3 regions of the Sutcliffiella cohnii genome follow, and region 2 is predicted to be linked to each of the others. Evidence: predicted binding sites of a transcription regulator. Region 2 holds the regulator's gene; each other region holds the start of a gene.
What was found. Region 2 encodes CtsR, which represses protease genes until heat stress. Its sites were predicted from a motif close to ATGGTCAATAAAGGTCAAACA; they were not measured.

Region 1 (7,587 bases), 1.1 Mb from region 2:
AAAGAGGTGTACATATGAAGTGGCTAGCAGTATTAATTTTAATTTTTTTATTACTATTCGGCTGTAACTTTCAACCTAATGAGCCGAATGAAGGTTCAATAATAGATGTTGATAGAGAATTACCAGCAGAATATGTTGATTTAAATAGATTAAAGGCGGAGATCGTAACTAGCCCTAGCTCAGAACAAGTTGGTATAAAAGTAGAATTGCGGAATGAAAATGAAGTAGAAGCAGACTTATCGTTTTTGAACGATCAAATTTTTGAATTAGTAATTAGAGAAGATGGTGACACTGTTTTCCGAAAGTTAGTAGATGATCCTAATAAGACAGTTGGTAATCAGATTACGATTGATGCTAGCGAGTCGGTAGAATGGACAACAGTATGGGATTATAAAAGGGAGGACGGAACTAGAGTTTCACCAGGTAGTTACGATATGTTTATATATTTCTTGCCATATAAAATTAGTGAAATGGAAGTAAATGATGCTGCCCTATACTCTACAACAAAAATAGAAGTTCCAGCAGAAAATAATGCATTTCGAGATGTTTCCGTTGAGGGAGCGCAAGGTGAGTATATAGTACGTGGAGAAGCGAGAGTTTTCGAGGCGCAATTTATGTATATGGTAGAAGATGGTCATAACATCCTCATTGATGAAACTCCCGTGATGGTGGCAGAAGGAGGTCCAGCTTGGTCTCCATTTGAGATAAACATTTCCATCGATCAAGAAGACCTTCCGAAGAATGGTACCTTAACGTTAATATTGTTTGTACGGAGCGCCAAAGATGACTCCATCATCAATCAATACTATGTTGCGTTAGAACATTTTGATTAGAAAGGCCGGAGGTGGCTCGCCTAGGGCTGGGAATGTAAATTTATTACGAACTTCAATCCAAATATGTGAAATGTAATAGTAAAAACGGTTCTTAGAATAAAATGGAGAACCGTTTTTATGTGGTATGAGAGAATATGATCCCGGTTTCGAAATTTTATTTAACAACTAACGAAAATTACATAACACCTTTTCAAATTTACTTAACAGGTATTAAAAATTACTTAACAACTTTTTAAATTTACTTAACAGGTATTGAAAATTACATAACACCTTTTTAAATTTACTTAACAGGTACGGAAATTTACTTAACATCATATCAAAGTTACTTAACAAGTAACGAAAATTACTTAACAACCACTCAAAATTATTTAACAACTTTTCAAAAATAGCTGAAATAATAAAGAGTGCCAATATAATAATTGGCACTCTTTATTAATTATTATTCATATTTCTTTAAACGTTCTTGTAGCTCCCGAAGCTGGCGTTGTTCAGCTTCAGTTGTATTTGCGTATGCGGAGGATAGCGCATTTTTTGCAACGTTTATTTCATTTTGTACAGAGGCTTGTCCGGAACTTGCAACTTGTTCAACGTTATAAACAGCTTCGCGTGCGGATTGAAATAATTGATTGCTCATTTATATTCCTCCAAGCGAAGAATTTTCCATTTTTTCTGCTTTTCGTTCCGATTGTTCTAGCGTAAGATGATACGGAATTCGTTGATCGTGTTGCTGAACGGAGTTTTTCCCTTGTTGTACAAAGCGTTTTGATTTGTTGCTTCTGCCCATAGTAGAATTCCCCCTTATCACAATTGGACATGAACTACGTTGTCCATTTCTTAGTGTGAGAAATATCGTAAAATATATAAGGGGCAATAAATGGCTCTTTTAAAAATTATAGTAAGTTTTTTTCTAAAAAGTGCGCAATACCGTTTTCTTCATTTGTTTTCGTAATAACATTTGCTCGTTCCTTTAATTGAGGAATTGCATTACCCATCGCAACACCAACTCCAGCAAATTCAATCATTTCAAAATCGTTATCCTCATCACCAAACGCAATAATGTTAGAGGTCGGGATATTATAATAATCCGCAACTTTTTTTAATCCTACTGCTTTATTTATTCCGGAACGAACAATTTCAATAACGTGCCATGGGGCAGCCCATCGTCGGTGATCAATAACTTCGGCATGCACTTCAGATAAGTACTTTCTAATTTTCTCTACCTCATCCTCACTAGCATGGATAAGGACAGATGTAGGGTCTTTCTTTAATATTTGTTTTAAATCACCAGTTTCCATACGAGGATTTCCAAAACCAAAAATATCAAGTAATTTTTCATCATGGAAATGAAAGTAAACATCGTCCATTACTTCGGCAAGAATATTATGGATTTGGTATTTTTCACTTACTTGAATAACGTCCTTTACAACATCTAAGCTAAGTGGTTCATGAAAAGTTCCCCAGTTATCATTTTGTGGATGATGTACAAAAGCACCGTTGAAATTAACAATTGGAGTTGTCATCCCAACTTCTTGGTAATACATATAGCTTGCTCTAAACGGTCTACCAGTTGCAATCACTACTTCATGACCTTGTTTCATTGCCTCTTGTAAGGCTGCTTTATTACGTTGTGAAACTTTTTTATCGTCGGATAATAAGGTGCCATCTAAATCTACTGCAATTAAATGTTTGTTATTTGTCATATTTACTCCTTGCTCTATGAAATATTTTCTATTTCAAGTGTAACCTTTTTTAAAAAAAATCTCTACATGTTACACTTATAAAGGAAAAGTCGTATAGGGGGATTAGTAATGATACATATAGAAAAACGAAAAATAAAGGAAATACCGTTATTGGAAGTTTATGATCAATCCATAAAAAATGAAAAAGCCCCAACCATTTTCTTTTTTCATGGTATAACAAGTATGAAAGAAATGAATCTCTCTTATGCGTATTTAATGGCTGAAAAAGGTTTTCGTGTTGTCTTACCAGATAGCCTTTATCACGGAGAGAGAGGAAAAAGATTACAACCGCATGAGTTAGCAGCAACTTTTTGGAAGATTGTCTTAACAAATATTACAGATGTAAATACGTTACGAAAAGTTTATATAGAAGAGGGAAAGATAGAAGAAGCAAGAATTGGAGTTGCAGGTACGTCCATGGGCGCAATTACGACGTTAGGATGCCTAACACAATATTCATGGATAAAAGCGGCAGTTAGTTTAATGGGTACTCCTTCATACGAGCAATTTGCATTAGAAAAATTAAATGCACTTAAGGGGCAAATAACATTAAGTGAGGTAGAAATTGCTGAAGCGTTAGAGCAATTAAAACCATTCGATTTAAGTAAAAAACCGGAACTACTTAATGGACGCCCATTATATTGTTGGCATGGAGCTTTAGATAAAGAAGTGCCAGTACACCATATACAAAAATTTGCTGAAACAATTCCTGAAGGATCCAACGTTAAATTAGTGATAGATCCTAATGGAAGTCATAAAGTTTCAAAAGAAGGAATGTATGCAACGGCAAACTGGTTTGCAGAACATTTATAAAAATAAGGAGGCAATAAAAATGGCTGAATTAAAAGATAAAGTAATGGAAGTATTAGAAGAGGTAAATGACCCAGAATTAGGTATCGATATTGTCAATTTAGGTTTATTATACGATTGTGAAATTAATGATGGAAAAGTAATGATTACAATGACATTAACTTCGATAGGTTGTCCGTTAGCAGGAACAATAGTAGAAGATATCAAAAACAAAGTGGAACCAATTGAAGGCGTAGAAGAAGTAGATGTAAACATTACATTCAACCCGCCATGGAGTAAAGACCGTATGAGTCGCTACGCTAAAATTGCGTTAAATGTAACGGATTAACAGTTGGATTTATTCGGAAAAGAAAAAGACTCATGAAAAACCTGCTCACTGGGGAAAATGTATATGTACGCTCTTAATATTGGAGGGATACAGCATGGGTCAAAACAATCAGTTCAAGCCTGGACAGAAGGCTCCGAATAATGGAACATATTTAGAAATTGGTGAAACAGGAAGTACAGTACTTCACCCTAAACGTGTCACTCTAAAAGCAGGAGACACATTCCCGGAAACATCTAACCACAACAGAGTATGGGCAAGAAAAAGAAAACCGTAAACTAGAAAAGCGGAAGGGGCTCGTTTAGCGGCGACAAGCACAAGGCAAGCCGGCTAGCAGGTCGCTCTTTGACATTGACTTGTGACCTCGAGCCGCTAGCCCCTGCAGCTAGACAATCCGAAAAGCGGAGGCGCTTCGAACAGGCCCGTACAAACTGGACTGTTCCGGTAGGAGATAAAGGAAACACGGCGAACGTAGAGAGCCGATGTTGACTTATCGTACGGAGGAAAAGTGAAGTTTGAGCCGGACCTAGCCGCCGTAGCTAGACAGTCAGAAAAGCGGAGGCGGCTCGCTCAGGTCCAAACAAACTGGAGCTTATTCCGCAGGATCTCGTGATTTTATGAAAGCCATCCTACTGTTAGGGTGGCTCTCTTCTAATTTCTTGTCGTTTTTTTATGCATTGCTTATAATATAGTTAAGGTCAATATTGGTCAAAGGAGAAGCTGGTCATGGAGATGAATAAGTTAACAGAGAAACTACAAGAAGCATTAATAAACGCACAAGCGCTCGCCAAAGAAAAGAAAAATCCGCAAATAGAACTTGAGCACGTACTGTACTGTTTAATGAAAGAAGAAGGTGGATTAGTACCAAGAATATTAGAATTGCTCTCTGTAAACACAAGACAGTTATTAGAGGAAGTAAATACAATTTTATTGAATAATCCAGAAATTACAAGTGAACAATCTCAACAACCACACGTCTCTCCTCAGCTACTACACATATTCCAACATGCAGATACGTTAAGAGAAAAATGGGGAGATGCTTATATTTCCGTTGAACATTTTTTCTTATCATTCGTCCAAAAAACAAATCATTATGAATTACGAACAATAATAAAATCGTATAATCTTTCCAGTTCAAAAGTAGAAGAAACAATAAAAAGGATAAGGGGGAATCAAAAAGTGGAAACTCAGCAGCCAGAAGGGACATATGAAGTGCTAAAAAAGTATGGACGAGATTTAATTGCAGAAGTAAAGAGCGGTAAACTGGACCCTGTTATCGGACGAGACGAAGAAATAAGAAGAGTCATTCAAATATTATCAAGAAAAACGAAAAATAATCCAGTTTTAATTGGGGAGCCTGGCGTAGGTAAAACGGCAATTGTAGAAGGGTTAGCTCAAAGAATAGTGAAAAAGGATGTGCCAGAAGGATTAAAAGATAAAACAATTTTTTCATTAGATTTGAGTGCTCTAGTTGCAGGTGCGAAGTTTCGTGGAGAGTTTGAAGAACGTTTAAAGGCTGTTTTAAATGAAGTGCGAAAAAGTGATGGAAACATTCTCCTTTTTATTGATGAACTTCATACTATTGTCGGAGCAGGAAAAACAGAAGGAGCCATGGATGCTGGAAATATGCTAAAGCCGATGCTAGCTAGAGGGGAGCTTCATTGTATTGGCGCGACAACATTAAATGAATATCGTAAATATATTGAAAAGGACCCAGCATTAGAAAGAAGGTTCCAGCAAGTGTTAGTTCGTGAACCTTCAACCGAAGATGCCATTTCCATACTACGTGGTTTAAAAGAGCGATTTGAAATACACCACGGAGTTAGGATACAAGACCGTGCCATTGTGTCTGCTGTTACATTGTCAGATCGCTACATTTCAGAGCGATTTTTGCCCGATAAAGCAATTGATTTAGTAGACGAAGCATGTGCAACAATTCGGACAGAAATTGACTCGATGCCAAGTGAATTAGATGAAATTACGCGAAGAGTGATGCAATTAGAAATCGAAGAAGCTGCGTTAAGTAAAGAAAAAGACAAAGTGTCTATAGAGCGAAGAGAGAAAGTTCAACTAGAAATTGCTACATTAAAAGAAAAAGTATCCAATTTACAGGCACAATGGGAGCTCGAAAAACAATCGATCCAAGGTATACGAGAAAAAAGAGAGCTATTAGAGCGACTAAAAAGGGAATTAGAAGAGGCCGAAGAAAAATATGACCTCAATAAAGCTGCAGAAATTAGACACGGTAAATTACCAGCCCTTGAAAAAGAAATTCAGCAATTAGAAGTAAACTCGCAGACTGAAAAACAAAACCGACTATTGCGAGAAGAAGTAACAGAAGAAGAAGTTGCTAGCATTGTTTCAAAGTGGACTGGCATACCGTTAACAAAGTTAGTAGAAGGCGAAAGAGAAAAGCTGTTAAAGCTCGAAGAAGTTTTACATGAGCGAGTAATAGGTCAAGATGAAGCGGTTGAGTTAGTAGCCGATGCAGTTCTTCGTGCTCGTGCTGGTATAAAAGATCCGAACCGCCCAATCGGCTCGTTTATCTTTTTAGGACCAACTGGAGTAGGAAAAACAGAATTAGCAAAAGCATTAGCTCATTCATTGTTCGATAGTGAGGATCAATTAATAAGAATCGATATGTCAGAATACATGGAAAAACATGCGGTATCTAGGTTGATTGGGGCACCTCCAGGCTATGTTGGATATGAAGAAGGTGGACAATTAACGGAAGCCGTAAGAAGAAAGCCATACTCGGTCATATTATTAGATGAAATCGAAAAAGCGCATCCAGAAGTATTTAACATCTTGTTACAAATGTTAGATGATGGACGCATAACAGACTCTCAAGGGAAAACTGTTGATTTCAAAAATACTGTTATTATAATGACATCTAACATAGGTTCCCATATTTTATTAGAAAGTGATGAGCTTGAGGAAGCGAAAGAAAAAGTTCTTACTTTATTAAAGCAACATTTCCGTCCGGAATTATTGAATAGAATAGATGATACGATAGTCTTTACTCCTTTGAATAAAGCGATAATAAAAGGAATTGTAGATAAATTGATGAAAGAACTACAGCTTCGTTTAAAAGATAAGCAAATGTCGTTAACTATTACGAATGAGGCGAAAGATTATATCGTTGATGCTGCATACGATCCAACCTATGGTGCAAGACCTTTAAAAAGATATATACAAAAGCATGTAGAAACGCTACTTGCTAAAGAAATAATTCGTGGAGCAATAAAAGAGGATAGCCAAATAAATATTGGTTTGGAAGAAGGAAAATTAACAATAAAATAGAACTATATATGTAGAAGCTTGAGAAGATATCTTCTACAAACAAAAGAACTTGTCCAACTTGGCCAAGTTCTTTTGTTCCAGAAAAGTATAAAAATTAATGCTTCTCCACTGGTTCGTTTGGTAGCGCTTTACCAATCAACATTACAAATCCAGCAAATATAACGGCTACGATAGAAGAGGTAATAAAATTATATGTATCCCCCTGCATACTAGCAACTACATATGAAATCATGTTCACAAGAAGAAGTGTCCAAAATAAAGTAGCAATGATACGCAACGATCTTCCCCTCCATTTCTTGAAGTGTACAATATTATTCTTCGGATATTTTACCATAAATAAAGCATATAATAAATGTAAAAATGAGAAGAACTTCTAAAAGGAGCTGGATTCCATGAGTAATGTTGAAAAATTGTTAGAATTGGAGCTGTTGTTAGAACAAGAAGAAACAAATCTAACCTCATTAGGGAAAGAAACGATTGAACGCTTAAAAATGGAACTAAGTCACGATGTAGAATAAACAGTCGAATCAATTTAATAAGGACGTAGCTTAAATTATGTATCTATAAAATTTACTAC
Region 2 (7,587 bases):
TGTCTTGCCAAAGGCATAGCTGGGTAGCTACGTGCGGACGGGATAAGTGCTGAAAGCATCTAAGCATGAAGCCCCCCTCAAGATGAGATTTCCTTTAGCGCAAGCTAGTAAGATCCCTGAAAGATGATCAGGTTGATAGGTTCGAGGTGGAAGCGTGGCGACATGTGTAGCTGACGAATACTAATCGATCGAGGACTTAACCAATTTAAATGAACGATATGAATAATCTTGATGAAAATATATTATCTAGTTTTGAAAGAACAAATCTTTCAACTAAATATGTCTGGTGATGAAGGCGAAGAGGTCACACCCGTTCCCATACCGAACACGGAAGTTAAGCTCTTCAGCGCCGATGGTAGTTGGGGGCTGTCCCCCTGTGAGAGTAGGACGTCGCCAGGCAAAAGGAAAAAACGGTTTTGTGCTAATAGGCGCTGACCGTTTTTTTTGTTGTCTAGTTCCAGGTGTTAGCGGCTAACAAACTTCCCATTCTGTCCGTACGATAAGTCAACATCGGTTCATGCTAACGCATTCACCGTGTTTCCTTTATCTCCTACCAGAATAGTCCAGTTTGTACGCCGCTGATCGAACGCCTTCCACTTTTCTACTTTGTTCGGTATGGGAACGACCGAAGGTCGAAAAGTAAATATTATTAAAATGGAATAGAAAATAAAACAGTACACTCCCGATGGTGCCAGAGAAGCGAGAAGATCGAGGAAGCGAAGGCCGTGAGGACCGGAGTGTACGTTTGCGAGGGTACATGAGGACCGGAGCGGCAGAGCTGACGAAGAGGTTCGACGCTTATCGGGCGCCAGCGGCGAACACGGAAGTTAAGCTCTTCGGTGCCGATGGTAGTTGGGGGCTGTCCCCCTGTGAGAGTAGGACGTCGCCAGGCAAAAGGAAAAAACGGTTTAGTGCTAATAGGCGCTGACCGTTTTTTTGTCTAGTTCAGGCGTTAGTGGTTAATGCCATTTATATAAGCAAAAAATCCCGCTCTGTAATGCTGAATCGGCTCAAGGGTGGTTTATTTTTATCGGTTAATAATAGCAAACTCGAACACCTACGTTATACAGTGTCTATATCCGTTTCATCATATTACATGGAGCAAAAGAAACTCATTTGAAACATTAATGTACAATTATTGAGATAACATGGGGTTCATTCTATTCATTGCGAGTAAAATGATGGTGTAAAATATGTTTTATTATAAAAATAGGTAAGGTACTTAACAGATTTACTGATTTACTTAACAAGTTGAGAAGAATACTTAACAGATTTACAGATTTACTAACAAATTGAAAAAAATACTTAACAGATTTACTGATTTACTTAACAAGTTGAGAAAATTACTTAACAGATCTGCTGATTTACTTAACTTGTTGAAAAAAACTTAACAGACCGACTTATTTACTTAAAAGTGATGAATTTGCCCTTTTTAATTCAAAAAAATAAACAGTACTACTTTTGGAAGGTTCACAACACTAGAGGCTGCCCCCCCTGTGAGAGTAGGACGTCGCCAGGCAAAAAGAAAAACGGTTTAGTGCTAATAGGCGCTGACCGTTTTTTTTGTTGTCTGGCTATGGTAAATAGGATTAGCCCATAAAGTTGGTCAATAAATGCAAATCACTTAACGTTACCTTTGGATGTGAATGATGATGGTGCACATATCCTCACACTACTACTAACGTTCTTTTATCATTATATGCGTCAAATAATTGAACATGGATATGTATACGGATAAAGGCGCTACTGTCTAACTCTTTACTATCTGTTTAACTTCAACCATGTGAAAATTCAAAAGAAAAATTTACTGACTAATATTTTCTACTAATTAAGTTTAACTAGAGGCAAAATGTGGAATTCTGTTTATGGAGGTTCTAATAGTTGAAAAATCTTCTCGGACATTATATATTTTTATTATAGTCAAAGATAGTCAAGGTCAAGAGAGGGGGTAATCCGGCAATGAGAAACATTTCAGACATCATTGAGCAATATTTGAAGCAAGTATTAGAGCGAAATGATAATAATTTTGCTGAAATTAAAAGAAGTGAAATTGCTGATAAGTTTGAATGTGTACCTTCCCAAATTAATTATGTCATTAATACAAGATTTACGTTAGAGCGTGGTTATATTGTTGAGAGTAAGCGAGGTGGCGGCGGCTATATTCGAATAATGAAAATTAAACCACATAGTCATATACATCTCATAGATCAAATAATTGATATTGTACGAAACAGGGTTTCGCAATCGAGTGCCGAAGATATAATATACCGTTTAGTGGAAGAAGAAGTAATCTCTGCGAGGGAAGCAAAAATAATGATTAGTGTTATGGATCGTTCCGTATTATATTTAGAATTACCTCAAAGAGATGAATTGCGGGCGAGGATGCTCGTGGCAATGCTAAATTCTTTAAAATATCGATAGGGGAGAGTGTATCGATGATATGTCAAGAGTGTGGCCAAAGACCAGCTACAATGCATTTTACGAAAATTATTAATGGTGATAAAACAGAGTCTCATTTGTGTGATCAATGCTCACAAGAAAAAGGAGAAATGTTTATGTTCCCAGGGAACTCGGCTTTTTCCATTAATGATTTATTGTCGGGGTTATTAAATAATAATCAACAAATGTCACAGTCCAAAGAGAGTGCTGTACAGAATAATAAAGTACTTCAATGTGATCGTTGCAAATTAACATATGAACAATTTACGAAGATTGGAAGGTTTGGTTGCTCTAATTGTTATAAAACATTTCAACCAAACATTTTGCCGATTTTGAAAAGGTTGCATGCAGGAAATACAAGTCATACAGGGAAAATACCTAAACGTATCGGCGGTGGCTTGCATATTCGAAAAGAAATAGAAGAATTAAAAACACAGTTACAATCGTTCATCGCAACAGAAGAGTTTGAAAAGGCTGCGGAAGTGAGAGATCGTATACGGAATTTAGAAAAAGTGCTAAATGAACAGGGGGATCGATAGTTATGTCTCTTGAGCATTTTTTAAATCATACGGTAAATTCTTGGATGAATGAGGAAGGCCCCTACTCTGATATCGTGTTAAGTAGTCGAATTAGATTGGCTCGAAATTTAAATAATATTCAGTTCCCAACGGTTGCAACAAACGAAGAAGGTCAACAAATTATCGGATTAATGATGGAGCATTTTGCTGAAAAGGAAGTCGAAAAAGTTGGGAAACTTGAGTTCCTAAACATTAGTGAATTAAAATCATTAGAAAAATGGGTGTTAGTGGAAAAACATTTAATAAGCCCTCAACTTGCAGAAGAATCTAACTATGGTGCTTGCTTACTATCACCAAATGAAGAAGTTAGCATTATGATTAATGAAGAAGATCATATACGGATACAATGTCTTTTTCCGGGTTTGCAATTAAATGAAGCGTTGGAGTTAGCTCAGCAATTTGATGATTGGATGGAAGAAAAACTAGATTTTGCATTTGATGAAAAATTAGGATTTCTAACGAGTTGTCCAACAAATGTAGGTACAGGTATGAGAGCTTCCGTTATGATGCATTTGCCAGCTCTTGTCATCACTCAGCAAATAAACCGAATGCTACCAGCTATTAATCAATTAGGTTTAGTGGTAAGGGGCACATATGGTGAAGGTAGTGAGGCACAGGGTAATATTTTTCAAATATCAAATCAAATTACTTTAGGTAAATCTGAAGAGGATATTGTTGATGATCTATTAAGTGTTGTACATCAATTAATTACTCAAGAGAGAACAGCGAGAGAAGCATTACTAAAAACTTCTCACATACAATTAGAAGACAGAGTCTTTCGTTCTTACGGAATATTAGCCAATAGTCGAATAATTGAATCGAAAGAAGCTGCTATTTGCTTATCTGATGTCCGTTTAGGGATTGATTTAGGATTAATTAAAAATGTTTCAAGAACGATATTAAATGAGTTAATGATTTTAACACAACCGGGATTTTTACAACAGTACGCTGGTGGTCCACTTCGACCAAATGAGCGTGATATAAGAAGAGCTACTTTTATACGTGAAAGATTAAAACTAGAAGAGTTAAAAGATAATGGAGGCGATGTAAAATGATGTTCGGTAGATTTACAGAAAGAGCACAAAAAGTATTAGCACTAGCCCAAGAAGAAGCACTTCGTTTAAAACATAATAATATTGGTACAGAGCATATTTTACTAGGTCTAGTACGTGAAGGAGAAGGTATTGCGGCAAAAGCACTTATTGCACTTGGCTTAGGTCCAGAAAAGATACAAAAAGAAGTTGAAAATTTAATTGGACATGGGCAAGAAAGTGGTCAATCAATACCTCACTACACACCAAGAGCGAAAAAAGTTATTGAGCTTTCTATGGATGAGGCAAGAAAACTAGGACATTCCTATGTCGGAACAGAGCATATTTTATTAGGGCTAATTCGCGAAGGTGAAGGTGTAGCAGCTCGAGTATTAAATAACTTAGGAGTTAGTCTAAATAAAGCAAGGCAACAAGTGCTACAATTGCTAGGTAGTAGTGAGACTTCAAGTGGACACCAAGGTGGTGCTGCGTCTAATGTTAATACACCAACTTTAGATAGTTTAGCTCGTGATTTAACAGCCGTAGCTCGAGAAGGTAGCTTGGATCCTGTAATAGGAAGAAGCAAAGAGATTCAACGTGTTATTGAAGTTCTTAGTCGTAGAACAAAAAATAACCCAGTATTAATAGGAGAGCCTGGTGTAGGTAAAACAGCTATTGCTGAAGGTTTAGCTCAACAAATTGTAAATAATGAAGTTCCTGAAATACTTCGTGATAAACGAGTAATGACACTCGATATGGGTACGGTAGTAGCAGGTACGAAATATCGTGGGGAATTTGAAGATCGTTTAAAGAAAGTAATGGATGAAATTCGTCAAGCAGGCAACATTATTTTATTTATTGATGAGCTTCATACGTTAATTGGTGCTGGAGGAGCAGAAGGTGCTATCGATGCATCGAATATTTTAAAACCTTCATTAGCACGTGGAGAATTACAGTGTATTGGTGCAACGACATTAGATGAATATAGAAAATATATTGAGAAAGATGCTGCTCTTGAAAGACGTTTCCAACCAATCCGTGTTGACGAACCAACAGTGGAAGAGTCTATTCAAATATTAAAAGGGTTACGTGATCGTTACGAGGCTCATCACCGTGTATCCATTTTAGATGAAGCAATTGAGCAAGCAGTAAAGCTATCAGACCGTTATATTTCAGACCGCTTCTTACCGGATAAAGCGATTGACTTAATCGATGAAGCTGGTTCGAAAGTACGTTTACGCTCTTTTACTACTCCACCAAACTTAAAAGAGTTAGAAGTAAAGTTAGAGACAGTTCGTAATGAAAAGGATGCAGCAGTTCAAGGCCAAGAGTTTGAAAAAGCAGCATCACTCCGAGATACAGAACAGAGATTAAGAGAACAACTAGAAGAAACGAAAAAGACGTGGAAAGAGAAACAAGGTAAAGAAAATACGGAAGTGACAGTAGAAGACATCGCAATGGTCGTTTCTAGCTGGACGGGAGTACCAGTATCGAGATTAGCACAAACTGAAACAGATAAGTTATTAAATATGGAACAACTTTTACACGGTCGAGTAATTGGTCAAGATGAAGCGGTTATAGCCGTTTCAAAAGCTGTTCGTCGTGCTCGTGCAGGGCTAAAAGATCCAAAACGCCCAATAGGCTCTTTCATTTTCTTAGGACCAACAGGTGTAGGGAAAACAGAATTAGCTAGAGCGCTTGCAGAGTCTATTTTCGGAGACGAAGATGCAATGATCCGTATCGACATGTCAGAATATATGGAGAAACATTCAACATCACGTTTAGTTGGGTCGCCTCCAGGGTATGTAGGTTATGATGAGGGTGGTCAATTAACAGAAAAAGTTCGTCGTAAACCATATTCAGTCGTATTGTTAGATGAAATTGAAAAAGCACACCCTGACGTATTTAATATTTTATTACAAGTTTTAGAGGATGGTCGCTTAACAGATTCTAAAGGAAGAACAGTAGATTTCCGAAATACAATTTTAATTATGACATCTAACGTCGGAGCAGATGCATTAAAACGTAATAAATTTGTAGGATTCAATATACAAGATGAAAACCAACAGTATAAAGATATGAAAGGGAAAGTAATGGATGAACTAAAGAGAGCGTTCCGTCCCGAATTCCTAAACCGTATCGATGAAATGATTGTATTCCACTCTTTAGAAAAACAACACTTAAAAGAAATTGTAACGTTATTAGCAGATCAATTAACAAAACGTTTAAAAGAGCAAGATATTGATCTTGAATTGACGGAAGCAGCAAAAGAAAAAATATCAGAAGAAGGATATGACCCTGAATACGGTGCAAGACCACTTCGCCGAGCAATTCAAAAACATATTGAAGACCGTTTATCAGAAGAGCTTTTAAAAGGCACAATAGAAAAAGGTCAAAAAGTTGTATTAGATGTGCAAGATGGACAGTTTGTCGTGAAAGCAGCGGAAAAAGCAATAAAATAAAAGCCTTAGCATCTAGGAGGTAAGCCATGAAAGAAAAAATGGATTACCTCCTTTTTTAAAATGTTTTAGGCTATCTTTTCGAGAAATTTTTATCATAAAAGAAACGAAACAAAGGTATTTTAATATAGAGAGGGTTTATGTATGGCTAAGACAAAAACAAAATTTATTTGTCAAGATTGCGGTTATGAATCTCCAAAATGGATGGGGAAGTGTCCAGGGTGTAATGCTTGGAATTCAATGACGGAGGAAATAGAAAAAAAAGCTTCGAGAAGAGGTGGGTTTACTACTTCAGACAGTTCTATCGTTCGAAAGCCAGAGCCAATCACCTCGATTGAATCTAGGAAAGAGCCTAGAATAAGGACGGAAATGAAGGAATTAAACCGAGTACTTGGCGGTGGAATTGTTCAAGGTTCCCTCGTTTTAATTGGAGGAGATCCAGGGATAGGGAAATCTACTTTACTATTACAAGTATGTGCACAACTCGCTTCAAACAAGCAACGAGTACTCTATTTATCTGGTGAGGAATCTGTTCAGCAAACGAAATTACGCGCAGACCGATTAAATGTTAGTGCCGATGAACTTTTCGTCCTAGCAGAAACGGATTTTGAATTCATTTCCAAGGCAATAGACGAAGTAAAACCAGACTTTGTTATTGTTGACTCTATTCAAACAATCTATCACCCAGCTGTAACATCTGCACCTGGAAGTGTTTCACAAGTACGTGAGTGTACATCTGAACTTATGAGAATAGCAAAAACAAAAAATATAGCTATCTTTATTGTCGGTCACGTGACGAAGGAAGGTGCTATTGCGGGGCCGAGATTATTAGAACATATGGTAGATACCGTCCTTTATTTTGAGGGAGAACGCCATCATACATATCGAATACTTCGCTCTGTGAAAAATAGATTTGGTTCTACAAATGAAATGGGAATATTTGAAATGAAGGAGGAAGGGTTGCGAGAGGTTGCCAATCCTTCGGAAATCTTTTTAGAAGAACGTTCTAAGGGAGCTGCCGGTTCAACAGTTGTTGCCTCAATGGAAGGTACAAGACCAGTCCTAGTCGAAATACAAGCA
Region 3 (7,587 bases), 2.4 Mb from region 2:
ATTAGATGTTTACCAAGTCCTAATTTTCGATATTGTGGACTAACACAAATGTCAACTACGTATAACGTATTACCATTATCATTATGATTACGTATATACCCGTTATCAGTGATGTCTTCCCATGTATGATCTTCATTATGGTAATCTACTATTAATCCAGTCATAGAGCCAGCGATCCGGCCATCTACTTCAATGCAAAGCGCCCCTTCTGGGAAAAGTTTAACATGATTTGATAGTTGTTCCTCATTCCACCATAATTCGGATGGAAATGGTGGTGGGAAGCTTTCTTCTTGAACTTTCATGAGACTAGTGAAATCGGACTCCTTATAATTACGAATAATTGCTAGTTTCGGTTGGTCATTATCAAAAACATATAATTTCTTGAAATACAAATTATCTTCCCCCCTTATTGAATAACAAGTTTTGTTGGGGCTTCCCAGTCTGGATAAAGATCTGTTCTACGGTCCCTCCATGTAGTAACAGATCCTTTTTCTCTTACTTCGTATAATAATTGTAAATCTAAGTCAGCTGTAACAATCATATCTTGGTTAATCTCACCCTCTGCCATTATTCCTTTTGGGGGAAATGGAACGTCGTTTGGAGTAATAATCGCTCCTTGACCAAAGTTACCTCGCATAAAGTCAACAGTTGGTAATGAGCCAATTGTTCCAGTTGTCACAACGTAAACTTGATTTTCAATCGTACGAGCATGGCAAGAATAACGAACACGATGGAAACCGTGACGATCGTCCGTACAAGATGGACAGAAAATAACGTCTGCGCCTTTCGCTTTTGCCATACGGACAATCTCTGGGAATTCAATATCATAACAGGTTAACATTGCTATTGTCCCTTTATCCGTATGGAATACTTCTAAACTATCTCCTGCTGACATATTCCACTCATTTACTTCTGTAGGAGTAATATGAAGCTTTGCTTGCTCAGCAACTCTTCCATCAGGATAAAATAAATGTGCAACATTATATAATTTATCATTACGTCGAACGACATGCGTACCACCAATAATATGCATACCAGTCTCAGTAGCTAATTTAGTAAATAACGATAGGTATTGTTCTGTAAAATTAGGTAGATCTTGTATAGATAATGCTTCCCCATTTTCATTCCCTATCGACATTAATTGAGTTGTAAAAAATTCAGGAAATAAAACGAAGTCTACATCAAATTCTTGTGCTGTTTTCACATAATGCTCCACTTGGCGAGCGAACTCTTCGAAGCTATGAATAGTATGGAGATGATATTGAACGGCAGAAACTCGTAGTTTCATTATAATCTCCCCTTTCTAAAAAATAGGTAAGATAAATAGAATTATTTCATTAACATTATTCGATATTCCATACAAAATAACAAGTACGCACTTATTGTGCACATAGTGTCTAAAAGTATACTATGGGCACTTACTAGTATTTCATGTTAAAAAAACGATGTTTCTTATATAACACCGTTGTATTTTTATATATTATTTGATTTTTCTTCTTGATGTGCTTCGGAAGAAACGGAATCTTCCATATATTTTTTTCCCCATTCATACATGGAGTCTAAAATTGGAATTAAACTTTCCCCGTATTCTGTTAAAGAATATTCTACTTTTGGAGGGACTACTGGATATACTTCGCGATGAACGATAGAATCGGACTCTAACTCTCTCAACTGATTCACTAGCATTCGTTGGGTAATTCCAGGTATTAATGCTTTTAATTCTCCAAATCGTTTTGTTCCTTGCTTACCTAAATGCCATAGTATTAACATCTTCCACTTTCCACCGATTATGGCAAGTGTTAATTCCTTTTCGCAATTAAACGTTTGGTTCTTTACATTTCTCATTTTCAATGCTCACCTACTTTTACTAATGGTGTAAAATTTACCGAAATTCACTAGTAACATTATACAAATAAATATTTTTTATGTATATAATAACTGCAGTTTATTTAAAGAATGTCTTTAAAAACTAAGAACGATGACGAAAGGCCATCGTTCTTAGTTTACCTGAGCTTATTTATATTTTTTCCATAATATATTTCATCCATTTCATCTTGTAGCTTTTCTGTAATTTCTTCTATTTCCTCTGCTGATAATGAATCTTTGGAATATCCAAATAAATAATTGTTGAGATCAAACTCTTTTAATTTACATTTCGTGTGAAAAATGTTTTCTTGATAAATGTTAACATCAATCATATCGAACATGTCTTTAATCTCATCTGGTATATAATTTTGAATTGAATTTATTTCATGATCGATAAATAATTTCTCTCCATCAATATCACGTGTAAAACCTCTAACCCGATAATCCACAGTCATTACATCTGTCTCAAACGAATGGATTAAATAGTGTAACGCCTTTAACGGTGAAATTTCACCACAAGTTGAAACATCAATATCTGCTCTAAACGTACTTATACCCTCACTTGGATGAAACTCTGGGTATGTATGAACAGTAATATGACTTTTATCTAATCCCATCACTACTGCTTCAGGTAGCGGGCCAGGAGACTCTTCATATGATTCATTAGGTACTTCTACTATTGGACCTTCTGAAACTAAAATCGTAACACTAGCCCCTTGAGGAACATAATCTTGTTTCGCTACATTTAGTACATGTGCTCCGATAAGATCGGCAACGTTTTTTAGTATATTAGTTAGACGATCTGCGTTATACTGTTCATCAATATAATCAATATATGCTTCTCGTTCTTCTTTTGTTCTAGTGTAGCAAATATCGTACATATTGAAACTTAATGACTTCGTTAAATTATTAAAACCATGAAGAGTGACTCTTTGTTCTTGATTCCATTCCATGACAAGTTCCCCTCTTTCATTCTTATTCGATTTACTATATTAGTTAACATACCCAAACTTTAAGCAATATAAATATGAATTAACATTCAAGAGTAAAAAAACGCCTATGCAACAACATAGACGTTGTATATACCTATTTTTGATAAGGAATATTTAATAATTCTGGTACAGTAACAAATTCAATTCCTTGCTCTTGAAGAGAAGGGATAATTTGTTGTACTGCTTGAATTGTTCCAGTTCTATCACTCGTCCAATCGCCGCCATCATGCATTAAAATAATGGAACCAGGTTGTGTATTACTTAATACATTGTAGGCAATAATATTTGGCGGATCTTCTTGCCAATCTAAGGAATCTACGGACCATCCTACTACTGTATAGTCCATCTCCCCTAGTCTTTCTACTAATTCGTTAAACAAAAAGCCATATGGCGCTCTAAACAATTTTGTCCGATACCCTACAATTTCTGCGAGTGTATCTTCTGTTCTTTGAACTTCTGTTTCTAATGTTGCAATATCTCCAACTTCGACAAGATTAGGATGCCAGTATGTGTGATTTCCTATTATATGTCCTTCGTCTACAATCCGTTGAACTAGCTCTGGATAAGCAGCCGCTCTTGCTCCCATTAAGAAAAAAGTAGCCTTCACATCATTTTCTTTTAATACATCTAACAACTGAGGAGTGAATCGTGGATCTGGTCCATCATCGAAAGTTAAAGCTACTCTATTCTCCTCTGTAGACCCTCTTAACACAACAATCTCAGGGTATCTTTGTTGAAGAATAATATTAGATACTGGTCGTTTTATTCTCTCTACTAGTTCAGGACCCCCTTCTGGCTGCGGGATGTCATCGGGCTGTTGACGATTATCACGCTCTTTTTTCCAAAACCAAGTAGGTACTTCCTCTCCTCCCGAGCTATGGGCTGATAGTGTGGAAGGTTGTATTAGTAACAATAGTACGAGTAATGCAAATGCAATGCTATATAGCTTTTTCATTGTTGTTCTACTCCTCTTCAATAAGCATTCAATGTTTCAAACTTGAAGTGACACCATCAGCAGCTTCTGCAAGTGAATGGAAATTTTCATTCATAATACTACTTATTTCATCATTGGTAAGTATTCTATTTTGTGATTCAGTAGATGAAACTGAATTTTCTTCTGTTGGTGATTGTTTATTCCGATTATTATTAATCGCAATTAGAGTGACCCCGAGTCCGATACCTATCGCTGTTGTCCATAAGTTAGAAGTTCTACTAGTTGTAAACATACTTTTTTCCCAGCCTTTCTTATTTTAAATATGATTCGACTTTTTTAATCGCATTATTTAATTTATTTTTGTTTTTTTCAAACATTTCTTTTGCTTCTTTATTATCTGTTGCTAGAGCAAACCCCTCTAGGTCAGCTGCACATTTTTTTAGCATTGCTAACAATAGTGGTCTTTGCTGTGGTGAAGGAACTGTTATTGTATCATCATATAAATCAATCGTTAGTTCACCGTAAGAATCAACTTGTCCAACATATATGTTTTCTAACAAAACACCTAATTTATCAAGTTCTGTTTGTAACCACTGTCTATTTTTGCCGCTTTTTCCTAACGAGTCTTCAACAATTTTTCCATCTTGGATAACAGTATAAGGTTCCTTCTCTTCAGCTACTTTGATGTTTAACAATTTTGGTGTTAAAGGTAACATCTCTTTTTTCGGAAAAACACTTACATCGCCTGTTGCTTCTAAAATAGCGAATTCTACATCAGCATATTTAAAGATGTTTTTTTGACGTAAGGAACTTAAGAGCTCATCTGTTGTTAGTTTTTCCTTTTTTAAATTATCTTCTAAAATTTTTCCATCTTTTATTAAAACGGTTCCATTACCTTTAGTAAAATCATGAAACTTTTTACTTTTTAGTGCGAATAAATCAATTAAAAATAATACTAGGCCTATAAGAAGAATAGAAATAATCCCGTGAATGAATGGACGATCAGCTATTATAATAAAAGCGGACAAACCAGCTATAGTTATACTTGTTAAAAATTCAAATAAACCTAAATCACCGACTTTCTTTTTACCAACAAGCTTCGTTATTGCAAAAAAGAGAACGATGACTACGAATGTTTTTAATAGAACCTCTACCCATCCAGGCAAATAATACCACCTCTTTAATTACTTTTATATTGTGGTTCCTCTGTTTCAATTTCCACTACCCTCATTTGAAGGTCGTTACTTATTTCTTCAATCGTTATCATTGTTTCGTGAAATACTTTCTTTGCCTTTTCTTCCTCACTATTAATTGCTAAATGAGATAATTGTGCGTCAATATTTTTTAATGTTGCTACTGTTTGTTTTACGTTTGATATAACAGTCATTTAACTATCACCTTTAATCATTTAGTTTGGAGTTGACAATATTGCCAACTCCTTTTTTATAAACATTATTGATTATATTGTGGCTCTTCTTGTAAGATTTGTTGCAGTCTTGGCTCAATACTGTCAATAATAGTTTGTGTTTGTGTTGCCGCATTTTGATAAAGTTGTTTTGCTTGCTCATTATCAGTTTGTAATGCAAACGTTTCAAAGCTCGCTTGTGCACTCTTTAGACCAGCTACCGTTTGTTTTACCTGTGTCCCTACAGTCATGTTCATCCCTCCTAGTAATAAATTCGTGTATATTTTTCGTTAAAATAGAAAAAAAATGACTACAATTTCATCCCAAAATAACTACTTATTTCCTCTACATACATAATTTTTATTCTCCTTAACTGTTGAAAGTCAAAAAAGGTCAAAGTATAATATAAATACCGGAAGGTCAAATATAGTCAAAGTCAATTTAAATAAGGAGGTATATTTATGCTTTGTCAAAAATGTAAATTTAATCATGCAAATGTTGAATTACGCATTCAAGTAAATGATGAAAACAAAAAAATACACCTTTGCTCAAAATGTTACAAAAACATAAACAATAAAATACCTGTCCCTAACGGCTTGTTCCATAATAACTTTCCTTTTGGCGATTTCGCTAACTGGAATGGAACGGATGAACATTTTGACAATAAAATGAATGAGCCTGTAACAAAAAACTCTAATCGTGGTGGAGGTATACTAGATCAATTAGGGAGAAATATAACAACCGCTGCTAAAGCTGGTTTGATTGACCCAGTAATTGGAAGAGATAAAGAAATACAACGAGTGATAGAAATACTAAATAGAAGAAATAAAAACAATCCTGTCTTAATTGGAGAGCCAGGTGTTGGTAAAACAGCTGTTGTTGAAGGGTTAGCGCTTCATATTGCAGAAGGAAAAGTCCCTGCCAAACTGAAAAATAAGGAAGTCTATTTATTAGATGTGGCCTCATTAGTAGCTAACACAGGTATTCGTGGACAATTTGAAGAACGTATGAAACAAATTATTCAAGAACTACAGGAAAAGAAAAACATTATTTTATTTATTGATGAAATTCACCTTCTTGTTGGTGCAGGATCAGCTGAAGGCTCTATGGACGCTGGTAACATATTAAAACCAACCCTAGCTCGTGGCGAATTACAACTTGTTGGTGCGACTACTCAAAAAGAATATCGTCTAATTGAAAAAGATGCAGCATTAGAACGTCGATTCCAACCGGTTACAGTGACTGAACCGACATTAGATGCTGCATTAACGATACTAAAAGGCATTCGTCATAAGTATGAAGAGTTTCATCAAGTTAAATATTCAGAAGATGCTTTGAAAGCTTGTGTAAACCTTTCTCACCGATATATACAAGATAGACATTTACCCGATAAAGCAATTGATTTATTAGATGAGGCTGGTTCAAAGAAAAATTTAATAGATCCTATGGTAGATGCTGAATCGATGCAGATTAGACTTAGAGAAATTGAGACAGAGAAACAGAAAGCATTGAAAGAAGAAAATTATGAAACTGCTGCAAAACTTCGAGATGAAGAGCTGAAAATAGAAAATGAACTTAAGAAAGAAAACAAGAGTGTACCTACTGTTTCTGTTGAAGATGTAGAAGCAATTATTTCAGAAAAAAGCGGAATCCCTCTAGGTAAAATTCAAAATGATGAACAAAATCAATTGAAAAATTTAGAGGGAAATTTAAATAAGAAGGTTATCGGTCAGCATAAAGCAGTTGAAAAAGTTGCAAAGGCAATTAAAAGAAACCGAATAGGTATAAAACGAAAAAATCGCCCAGTAGGTTCGTTTTTATTCGTAGGTCCAACTGGTGTCGGAAAAACAGAATTAACAAAGTCGTTAGCTGAAGAGCTATTTGGTACAAAAGATTCAATGATTCGATTAGATATGAGTGAGTATATGGAAAAACATTCTGTATCTAAATTAATTGGTTCTCCCCCGGGTTATGTAGGCCATGAAGAAGCTGGGCAATTAACGGAAAAAGTGCGTCGAAACCCTTACAGTATAATTCTATTAGATGAAATCGAAAAAGCACATCCTGACGTACAGCATATATTCCTTCAAGTAATGGAAGATGGTCGATTAACCGACAGTCAAGGACGTAATGTAAACTTTAAAGATGCAATTATTATTATGACAAGTAATGCAGGAGTGACAGATAAAAAAATTACTGTTGGATTTAGTAACACTTCAAAAAATGAATCAAACAACAGTGAGTTTATAGATTCATTATCTGCTTATTTCAAACCAGAATTTTTAAACCGCTTTGATGGTATTATTCAATTTGATTCGTTAAACGAGAAACAATTAGTTGAAATTGTTGATATAATGCTTACTGATTTAATGAATGTTATGAAGGAAGAA

Region 1: a site for CtsR is predicted at 4,402-4,422, ahead of clpB (ATP-dependent chaperone ClpB). Genes of this name have one in related genera too.
Region 3: a site for CtsR is predicted at 5,577-5,597, ahead of BC6307_RS11520 (ATP-dependent Clp protease ATP-binding subunit). Genes of this name have one in related genera too.

What each region holds. Positions count from the first base shown of each region.
Region 1 is NZ_CP018866.1:918,347-925,933, forward strand. Features, by position in the region: gene BC6307_RS04405 (Gmad2 immunoglobulin-like domain-containing protein) at 15-833, shown strand; gene BC6307_RS04410 (DUF3813 domain-containing protein) at 1,273-1,467, opposite strand; gene BC6307_RS24980 (hypothetical protein) at 1,468-1,617, opposite strand; gene BC6307_RS04415 (Cof-type HAD-IIB family hydrolase) at 1,724-2,533, opposite strand; gene BC6307_RS04420 (prolyl oligopeptidase family serine peptidase) at 2,642-3,385, shown strand; gene BC6307_RS04425 (metal-sulfur cluster assembly factor) at 3,405-3,710, shown strand; gene BC6307_RS04430 (YjzC family protein) at 3,805-3,984, shown strand; gene clpB (ATP-dependent chaperone ClpB) at 4,434-7,010, shown strand; gene BC6307_RS04440 (YjzD family protein) at 7,105-7,287, opposite strand; gene BC6307_RS25465 (hypothetical protein) at 7,403-7,528, shown strand.
Region 2 is NZ_CP018866.1:4,700,155-4,707,741, forward strand. Features, by position in the region: rRNA gene BC6307_RS23515 (23S ribosomal RNA) at 1-204, shown strand, start outside; rRNA gene rrf (5S ribosomal RNA) at 283-399, shown strand; partial or broken gene BC6307_RS25765 (hypothetical protein) at 1,640-1,732, shown strand; gene BC6307_RS23525 (CtsR family transcriptional regulator) at 1,960-2,421, shown strand; gene mcsA (protein-arginine kinase activator protein McsA) at 2,436-2,978, shown strand; gene mcsB (protein-arginine kinase McsB) at 2,981-4,072, shown strand; gene clpC (ATP-dependent protease ATP-binding subunit ClpC) at 4,069-6,510, shown strand; gene radA (DNA repair protein RadA) at 6,652-7,587, shown strand, end outside.
Region 3 is NZ_CP018866.1:2,331,351-2,338,937, reverse strand. Features, by position in the region: gene BC6307_RS11565 (GNAT family N-acetyltransferase) at 1-392, opposite strand, end outside; gene BC6307_RS11560 (carbon-nitrogen hydrolase family protein) at 407-1,288, opposite strand; gene BC6307_RS11555 (winged helix-turn-helix transcriptional regulator) at 1,474-1,845, opposite strand; gene speD (adenosylmethionine decarboxylase) at 2,004-2,819, opposite strand; gene BC6307_RS11545 (polysaccharide deacetylase family protein) at 2,953-3,813, opposite strand; gene BC6307_RS11540 (hypothetical protein) at 3,842-4,084, opposite strand; gene BC6307_RS11535 (DUF421 domain-containing protein) at 4,104-4,958, opposite strand; gene BC6307_RS11530 (DUF1657 domain-containing protein) at 4,973-5,179, opposite strand; gene BC6307_RS11525 (DUF1657 domain-containing protein) at 5,245-5,448, opposite strand; gene BC6307_RS11520 (ATP-dependent Clp protease ATP-binding subunit) at 5,659-7,587, shown strand, end outside.